4 regions of the Pseudarthrobacter sp. 1G09 genome follow, and region 1 is predicted to be linked to each of the others. Evidence: riboswitches for the same ligand, from Rfam matches in the RefSeq annotation. Region 1 holds a riboswitch; each other region holds the start of a gene.
The links. A riboswitch is a leader RNA that binds a small molecule or an ion and turns the genes downstream of it on or off. The one in region 1 is predicted to bind S-adenosylmethionine.
Positions count from the first base shown of each region.

Region 2: linked by a shared signal. The riboswitch ahead of ACP3TD_RS19145 (DUF1737 domain-containing protein) and the one ahead of metX (homoserine O-acetyltransferase MetX) in region 1 are both predicted to bind S-adenosylmethionine.
Region 3: linked by a shared signal. The riboswitch ahead of ACP3TD_RS13055 (aminotransferase class V-fold PLP-dependent enzyme) and the one ahead of metX (homoserine O-acetyltransferase MetX) in region 1 are both predicted to bind S-adenosylmethionine.
Region 4: linked by a shared signal. The riboswitch ahead of ACP3TD_RS03930 (cobalamin-independent methionine synthase II family protein) and the one ahead of metX (homoserine O-acetyltransferase MetX) in region 1 are both predicted to bind S-adenosylmethionine.

Region 1 is NZ_CP188306.1:1,643,535-1,645,726, reverse strand. Features, by position in the region: gene ACP3TD_RS07560 (hypothetical protein) at 1-4, shown strand, start outside; gene metX (homoserine O-acetyltransferase MetX) at 145-1,260, opposite strand; SAM riboswitch class IV at 1,273-1,387, opposite strand; gene ACP3TD_RS07550 (bifunctional o-acetylhomoserine/o-acetylserine sulfhydrylase) at 1,536-2,192, opposite strand, start outside.
Region 2 is NZ_CP188306.1:4,149,542-4,151,733, forward strand. Features, by position in the region: gene opgC (OpgC domain-containing protein) at 1-1,006, opposite strand, end outside; SAM riboswitch class IV at 1,246-1,360, shown strand; gene ACP3TD_RS19145 (DUF1737 domain-containing protein) at 1,374-1,652, shown strand; gene ACP3TD_RS19150 (rhodanese-like domain-containing protein) at 1,649-2,059, shown strand; gene ACP3TD_RS19155 (O-succinylhomoserine sulfhydrylase) at 2,060-2,192, shown strand, end outside.
Region 3 is NZ_CP188306.1:2,838,423-2,840,614, reverse strand. Features, by position in the region: gene ACP3TD_RS13055 (aminotransferase class V-fold PLP-dependent enzyme) at 2-1,411, opposite strand; SAM riboswitch class IV at 1,450-1,563, opposite strand; gene hisN (histidinol-phosphatase) at 1,725-2,192, opposite strand, start outside.
Region 4 is NZ_CP188306.1:825,093-827,284, forward strand. Features, by position in the region: gene ACP3TD_RS03930 (cobalamin-independent methionine synthase II family protein) at 1-919, opposite strand, end outside; SAM riboswitch class I at 931-1,036, opposite strand; gene ACP3TD_RS03935 (M14 family zinc carboxypeptidase) at 1,219-2,192, shown strand, end outside.

The DNA of each region.
Region 1 (2,192 bases):
CTAGCCTGGGCCGCAGAAACCGTTTAAGGGCCTCAGGGCGTCATCACGTCCCTGGCATCATCAATCTGAGGCTTGTTCGCTCAGCCCGGCTCTTAAGGGTTCGGATCCGCGGACAAGCCTCTGTTTCATGTGCGGGCCGCGCTGCTAGGCCAGGAACTCCGACCGGAGCTGGGTTCCCAGCTGGCCGATCTCGGTAAGGAAGCCGTCGTGGCCGATGGGCGCCTGGATGAGGTGGACCTCAACGTCGCCGGGCAGGGCCTGGGCCAGCTCATGTGACTGGGACGGGAAGTAGAGCCGGTCCGATTCCACGGCCGCCACGAAGAACCGGGCACTGGTCCGGGCGAGGGTATCGGCCAGGCTTCCCCGGCCGCGGCAGACGTCGTGGCTCATGAGCGCCTCCGTGAGGACGATGTAGCTGTTCGCGTCGAAGCGCCGGACGAGCTTGCTCCCCTGGTGGTCCAGGTAGCTCTCCACCTGGTACCGGCCCCTGCCGGCAAGGACCCCGCCCTGCAGCGGCGACTCCGAAGCCTGGGCTTCACGGCCGAAGCGGTGCTCCAGCTCGGCGGCCGACCGGTAGGTGATGTGGGCAATGCGGCGGGCGAGCGCCAGGCCGTCCTCGGGGCAGGGACCGCCGTAGTAGTCGCCGTGGTTGAAGTTCGGGTCCTGCCGGATGGCCAGGGTCTGCGCCTGGGCGAACGCGATCTGTTCGGCCGTGCTGGCGGCTCCCACCGAGATGACGGCGCAGCGCTGCACCCGTTCGGGGAAGGTGACGGCCCATTCGAGGGCCCGGGCGCCGCCCATGGAGCCGCCCAGCACCGCGTACCAGCTGCTGATGCCCAGCTGGTCCGCCAGGCGGGCTTCAGCTTCCGTGCTGTCCCGGAGCGTCACCAGGGGGAACCTTGAGCCCCAGGGCTTGCCGTCGGGGCCGGGCGAGGACGGCCCCGTGGAGCCGTAACAGCCGCCCACAATGTTGATGGAGACCACAAAGAAGCGGTCCGTATCCACGGGGGCGCCCGGCCCGGCCAGGTGCTCCCACCAGCCTTCCTCGTCGGTGTCCCCGCGGGTCACGTGCGTACTGCCGGTCAGGGCGTGCTCCACCAGGATGGCGTTGCTGGCATCGGCGTTCAGCGTCCCCCACGTTTCGTACGCCAGGGTGACGTCCGGCAGGAATCCGCCGCCCTCGAGCTGCAGGCCGCCGATGGAGGCAAAGCGGACAATTCCGTGTTCGGGTGCGGTTGTACGGGCGACGGTAACCGTCATGGCAAGACCTCTTCTACGCGCTTGCCCGCCGTCGTTTACCGGCAGGCCAGGTCTTCACCCGGGGCACCCCGCCGCGGAAGGAGGGTTGCCGGCCAGCAAGCCGGGGCTGTCACTGGCACTCATGACCTGGTTCGAGTGTACGAAACACCCCCCGCTGATGGCCAAGCATGTGACTGGTTGTGACTTGCCGGTCCGCGCTGCTTTTCCCTGACGGCAGCCCGGCGGAAAGGGAGGCCGGCCGCCTGGCCGGCCTCCCGCCGTCGTACGTCTTCGGCTTAGCCGGCCGCGCCCTTGGCGGCCCGGAAGCCCGCTTCAAGGTCTGCCAGGATGTCATCGATGTGCTCGATGCCTACGGACAACCGCACCAGGCCGGGCGTCACCCCAGCTACCGCCTGCTGTTCCGGCGTCAGCTGGCTGTGGGTGGTGGAGGCAGGGTGGATCACCAGGGACCGGACGTCGCCGATGTTGGCGACGTGGGAGTGCAGTTCCAGGGCGTCGACGAACCGCTGCCCCGCTTCGGCTCCCCCGGCAAGGTTGAAGGCGACGACGGCACCCGTCCCCTTGGGCCCGTACTTGCGGCCGCGCTCGTACCAGGGGCTGGACGGCAGGCCTGCGTAGGCGACGGATTCGACGTCGTCCCGGCCTTCCAGCCAGCGGGCTACCTCGGTGGCGTTGGCCACGTGGCGTTCCACCCGCAGACTCAGCGTTTCCAGGCCCTGGGCGATCAGGAAGGCGTTGAACGGCGAGACGGCCGAGCCGAGGTCCCGCAGGAGCTGGACGCGCGCCTTGAGGATGTAGGACAGGTTTGCGCCGAGGAGCCCGTTTTCCCCGAGGTCCCTGCCGTAGACCAGGCCGTTGTAGGTGGGGTCCGGGGTGTTGAAGCCCGGGAACCGTTCCGGGTCCTTGCTGAAATCGAACTTGCCCGAGTCGAC
Region 2 (2,192 bases), 1.8 Mb from region 1:
GGAACTCGGCGGACGTGGCGGCCCCCACCACCTGGTCGAACCAGCCGGCCTTGACGTCCACCTCGGACGCGCCCCCGGAGGACGGGCTGTAGAACGCGGCGGTCTGCAGCACGCACGGCTTGCCACGCCCGGCTGAATAGTCTCTGTAGAAGTTTTCCCCGCCGGAGGCCGTAAGCATCTCCTGGAGCTCGCCCGCGCGTGGCACCGTGTTCACCGCCGCCCCGCCGGCCGTATCGTCGTGGAAGGCGGTCAGGCCCACCCAGTCCACGGCGTCATCGCCGGGATAGTAGGGTCCGTAGGCGCTGTCCGCCCCATCCCAGGTTCCGTCACCGTTGGTGTCGAGCAACGCGAAACCCTCGCTGCCGGGCGCTGGCGCGTTCCGGCTCCGGGCGAAGGGATAGTCCTTGCCAAGGTACGGCTCCCACACCATCAGCGGACCGTCGTCGGACTTCTTGAACGCCGCGGACACCGCACGGAAGGCATTCCGGTACGCGCCGGGTTGCTGGCCCCATTCCACCCAGCTGGCATTCATATCCGGGGCAAATCGAATGAGCACCTGCCCGGTAAAGCCAGACGCCAGCCGACGCACTTCGCGGGCAAAGGACGCCGCCGCAGCGTCATCAATCTGGTCGAGGGGCACGCTGGGCTTCACGGTGAACATCGCATGCGAACCCTGCAGTGATGCCTGCTCCAGGAAGCCCCGGAGGTTGCCCTGCTCCGACGCGCGGTACGGCAGGGCGAGGTCGTGCCCGTAGACGGCCGGAGATGCGCCAAGCCGTTCGGCGAAACCGGCAGCGGAATCCTCACCCCATTCCAGCATTGCCCCGAGCAGGGGCTTTCCCTCGTCCGGGCTGAGGTCAGCGGCGCGGGCGGCACCTGCAGGCAGCACCACGGCACACGCTGCCAGAAGGACAGCGGCAAGGAACGTCCACACCCTCAACGCGCCCGCGCGGAACCGACGGACCGAAGGCTTGGTGCGTCGTCGCGCGGATGGACGCGTGCTCATGGAAACCCCCGGTGCCAAAGACCTGATGGGGCAGCGGCCCCACCTGTACTTTATCGGTCGCGGCCCGCCGGGAAAGCATGCAGGAAGCAGCGTAAAACCCGCCCACCTGCGGCAATGCCGACGTCGGGCGCTGCCCCGAAAGCGCTCCGCACCCCCGTGACCCTGTGTTTCCGGTTCAGTTACGGAAGATGACGACGGCGGCGGTGCGGCTCCCGGCGGCAGGTGTTACGTTTTTGGGGAGTAATGAGTACCGGCGCCAAGCCCTGACTGGCCGGTCGGCAACCCTCCTTCCACGGCGGGGTGCCTCAGGTGAATACTCGGCATATCGACCGATTCGAGCTGCAAGCGTGAGAGAAGGAGATCCGTCATGTCTGACGCACCTGTCCCCGAAGAGAAACTGTCCTACCGCCTGATCAGCGGCCCGGACGACCGCGCTTTTTGTGAGCGGATCTCGGCCGCCCTGGCGGAAGGGTACGTGCTGCACGGCAGCCCGGCCGCGACCTTCAACGGCAGCAGCGTCATCGTGGCCCAGGCCGTGGTGCTCCCCGCAGCCATCGCCTCCGCTGATGCCGCCGTCGCCACCGCCGTGGACCACCTGGAATCCGCCGCTGACGAACCCGAGTTCGACGGCGAGGGCCACGCATGAGCTACGCAGGAGACCTGACACCCCAGGAGGCCTGGGCCAAGCTGGAGCAGGGCGCCATCCTGGTGGATGTCCGCACCGAGGGCGAATGGGCGCATATCGGCATCCCGGACACCAAGGCCACGGACAACGATCCCCTGTTCATCCAGTGGACGTTCCCGGGCGGCATTCCCAACCCGGAATTCATTACCGACCTTGAGCAGCAGGGCCCGGAGAACCGCAGCACCGAGCTGCTGTTCCTGTGCCGCTCCGGGCAGCGCTCCATCGCGGCGGCAACGGCCGCAACCCAGGCGGGTTTCACCTCCTACAACGTCTTGGAAGGCTTCGAAGGCGAACCGGACCGTTACGGCGAACGCACCGTCAACGGATGGAAGAACCGCGGCCTGCCCACCAACCTCGGAAAGAACTAAGTGACCTTCAACGAAGACGCCGCCGGCTGGAGCCCTGACACCCAGGCCGTCCGCGGCGGGCTGGACCGCACCAACTTCCAGGAAACATCCGAGGCGATTTTCCTCAACTCCGGGTTCGTCTACGAATCCGCTG
Region 3 (2,192 bases), 1.2 Mb from region 1:
ATCAGTCGTCGAGGCAGGGAGCTGCGCCGGCGGTTCCCGGGGTGTTCGGTGCCCAGTGGGGATAGGTCCTGGTGTCGTTGGCGGGCACCCACCGGCCGGCATCCACTACGTAGTCCCAGCCGAGCCCGTCCCGGCGGAGCTTTTCAATGCCTGCGAGGAGCCGCTGGGCATCTTCGAGCCGGGAGCCGACTCCGAAGCTTGCCCGCAGTGATCCTGATGGCAGGCCCAGGCGCTTCAGCAGCGGGTGGGCGCAGAAGCGGCCATCACGGAGTCCTACACCGTGTTCGGCGGAGAGGTATGCGGCTACCAGGCCGGCGTCGTAACCCGCCACCGAGAAGTTCACTACCCCAATGGTGTCTTTGTCAGGGTCGGTGTCCTTGAAGATTTGGTGCACCGTGACGCCGTCGATCGCCTGCAGGCCTTCCACCAGGTAGGCACGGATGGCCGACTCGTGGGCGTGCCAGCGGTCCTGGTCCAGGCTCGCGATAACCTGCGTTGCCCGCGCCAGGGTAGCCGCACCCAGCACGTTGGGGGAGCCGCCCTCATGGCGGGCCGGGCCGGTGGCCCAGCTGACGCCGTCGAGCTTTGCTTCCTTTACGGCGCCACCGCCGGCGAGGTGCGGCGTGCCGGCGTCGAGCCAGTCCGGGCGGCCCACCAGGACGCCGGCGCCAAAGGGTGCGTAGAGCTTGTGCCCGGAGAAGGCAAGGTAGTCGACGTCGTCGGCGCTGATGTTGACGCGGCGGTGCGGCGCCAGCTGGGCCGCGTCCACCACGATGCGGGCACCGTGCCGGTGGGCGAGGGCGGCGAGTTCCCGGATGGGAAGGATTTCGCCGGTGACGTTGGAGGCGCCGGTGACGGCCAGCAGGCTGACGCCGCCCTGCTCAAGCTCGGCGCGCACGGAATCGATGGTCCCGGCGATCGTGTCGGCGGCAACGATGCTCCGGTGGGGGACACCCTGCCACGGCAGCAGGTTGGCGTGGTGTTCGATGTCCAGGTAGAGGACGTCGCCGGCGGGTTTGCCGTCCGTGCCGGGGAGGCAACCGGCGAGCAGGTTAAGGGAGTCGGTGGTGTTCCTGGTGAAGATGACGGAATCGTCGGGACGTCCGCCGACGAACTCGCGGACGATGTTGCGCGCGTTCTCGTATACGGACGTGCTGATCTGCGAAGCGTAACCGGCGCCGCGGTGGACGCTGGCGTAGAACGGCAGGATCTCGTTGAGGTAGGCCGACACCACGGTCAGGGCCGGGGCGGAGGCCCCGTAGTCAAGGTTGGCGTAGCGGACGTGGCCGCCGGAGATCAGCGGAGCCAGGATTTCAGCGCCGGTAACCGCTGAAAGCGGACGTCCGGCGGCCGCCAGGCGTTCATCAGAGACGATTCCGGCGGTAATGGGGGAGTCGACGGCAGTAGTCATGGAGACCTCACTTCAGGACAGGACTCCGGCAGTGCTGGAATCCGCGCTTGCCGCATCCGCTCCGGACCGGCCTGGTCGTCACCCGGGGCACCCCACCGCGAATGGAGGGTTGCCGGCCAGCAAACCGGGGTTTAGCGCTGGCACTCGTGACCTGGATAAAACCATAGAACATCCGGCGGCCCGGCCTGAAGCCGGGAGGATTGTTAAGGGTTTTGTTACGTGCGGCCCGGAATCGGGACTTTCTTCGAAGATTACGACGGCGGGCGCCCCCTTTTGGAGGCGCCCGCGGTCAATTATTCGGAAGTAGGCCGGCCTACAGCAGGTCGTCCAGGCCGGGGTTCAGCCGGTGCAGCACTTCGGTGTGCAGGATGGAATTGGTCGCCAGGGCGTTCCCGCCGAACGGGCCGTCCTCGCCTTCAAGGGAGGTGAAGCGGCCGCCGGCCTCCACCACGATGGGCACGAGGGCGGCCATGTCATAGAGGTTCAGTTCGGGCTCGCAGGCGATGTCCACGGACCCTTCGGCCACCATGCAGTAGGACCAGAAATCGCCGTAGGCGCGCGTGCGCCAGACGTCCTCAGTCAGGCCCAGGAAGTCGTCAAGATTGCCGCGTTCCTTCCAGCCACCCAGGCTGGAATAGGACAGCGAAGCGTCGGACAGGGTGGAAACGTCGGAGACCCGGAGCCGGGTGGCCGATGCGAGGGAACGGCCCATGTAGGCCCCCATGCCTTTGGCGGCCCACCACCGCTTTCCCAGGGCGGGTGCGCTGACGACGCCCACCAC
Region 4 (2,192 bases), 820 kb from region 1:
AGGAGTATGCGCCGGCGTTGACCTGCAGGACGGAGCCGAGGATGTCTGCGAAGGGGATGTCCGTGGTGTGCGGGCCGTGCCAGGAGCCCCAGCACACGTGCAGCCGGATCTGCTCCTGAGGGAGGTCCCGCAGCGCCCAGTTGGTGGCCTCAACCCGCAGCTGGATGAACTTCAGGTAGTCCTCCAGCGCCGGTTCTGGATTGATCTGGTCCCAGCTTTCGGCAAGGGACGGGTCGTCGAGCTGGACGGTCAGGCCGGCGTCGATGATGGCCTTGTATTCCTCCCGCATGGCGTCGGCGCAGGCGTAGACGAGTTCCTCGTCGGACTTGTAATACCCGTTGGCCACCCGTGCGCATGAGCCGGGGGAGAGGGACGCTATGAAGCCCTCCGTCAGCCCTGCTTTGGCGAGTCCCGTCTTCAGGTTGGTGACGTCCGAGGCCACGAGGTCCTGGCCGGTGTAGGTCAAGGGGCCGGCAATCCTGGGCTGGGCGACGCTCTTCCGGTGGGCCAGGATTCCCGACGACGGGTCGTTGTAGGCGTCGTTGAACTGCTGGCGGTCCCGCCGGTCAGGGAAGGAGGTGAGGACGACGTTCCCGGGCGACGAACGCCGGACCTCGGAGTCTGCCCAGCGGTCCACATCGGTCGGCTCCAAACCGCCGAGCCGCGCGAAGGAGTAGTTCCACCACGCCCCGTAGTCAACAGAGCTGGCCATCGTGTGGCCGTACTCTCCGTCGTTGGGAATGTCGATGCCAAGGTCTTTTTGGCGCTGGACGACGTCAACCACGGAGGCTTCGAGGAGTTCCAGGAACTCCGGCGTGATCCCGTCAGCCTCCTTGGCGGCGTTCGCAGCGATGAGTTCCGGCGTCCGCGGCAATGAGCCTGCGTGGGTGGCGCGGATGTGGTCGGTGTTCTGGGGCACGGTGGAGTTCCTTTCCATCGGTCCTGGCAGTAGCACCTTCGGGGCAGGGAGACCTCCCTGCTGTACAGGTTGCTGCGGCGTCACTGAGCCAGGTCTCTCAGCCGCTCCGGATGGGTCACTTCCACTCAAGCCCACCCGCCAAAGGTGGGGCAAGTCGGTTTCACGATCTGACTTGCTTTGCGCTAAAGCAAGCAGTCATAGGTTTCCCAGGATTTGTCGATTCCATTGACAGGTTTCAATCAGCTTGATTGGCTGTTGTCACAGCGCGCAATGGGGGACATGGCCGCTGGACGCACTCAATGCACTCGAAAGAGGTAACGCACGTGAAGAAATCCCTGGCTACTTTTAGGACCCTTGCCGTTTCAGGGGCCCTTGCACTGGCGGTTGTCGCCGCTCCCGCTCCAGCCATCGCTGTGGGGGAGGGCCCCAACTACGGTGGCAACGGCCAGATCACCACCTCGAAGCTGGCCACCTATGACCAGATGGTGTCGTTCCTGAAGGACCAGGACGCCAAGCAGCCGGCCATGGAACTTGAGGTCATCGGCAAAACGGTCAAGGGCCGCGATATCCACCTGGTCAAGTACATCTCCGACCCGGCCAAGCCCACCATCCTCTACCTGACCCAGCAGCACGGCAATGAGCAGCTGACCACAGAGGGAGCACTGGAGTTCGTCAAGCACCTGGGCACCGGAAAATCGGCGGACATCCTCAAAGGCGTGAACATCCTGGTGGTTCCGATGCTCAACGCGGACGGCGCCATGGGTGACGTCGACTTCTCCCTGGAGGACTACATCGCCAAGGGTGACCGCAACATGACCCGCTTCAACGCCAAGGGCGTGGACCTGAACCGGGACCACATAGCCAAGATCCAGCCGGAAACCCAGGCCCTGCACAACAACGTGATGCGCAAATACCGGGTCGACTACATGATCGACCTGCACCACCAGGGCACCCGGGCAGAGCGCGACGGCAAACTCGTCTCCGGGTCCATCCTGTACCCCACCACCCCCAACGCCGATCCCGCCGTCGTCGAAAAGTCCAAGCAGCTTGGCGCCGTCGTCTTCGACAACGTCGACTCCACCGGCTGGGGCCACCTCGGCAAGTACCAGGGCGGCAGCGCCGAGACCATCAGCCGCAACGGCATCTCGGTGGAATACGGCATCGCCACCCTGCTCTTTGAGATGCGCGGCATGTCGGACCACTACCTCGACGGCTACGCGCTGGGGCAACGCAGCAACGGCTACCTGATCAAGCAGACCGTCACCACGCTGAC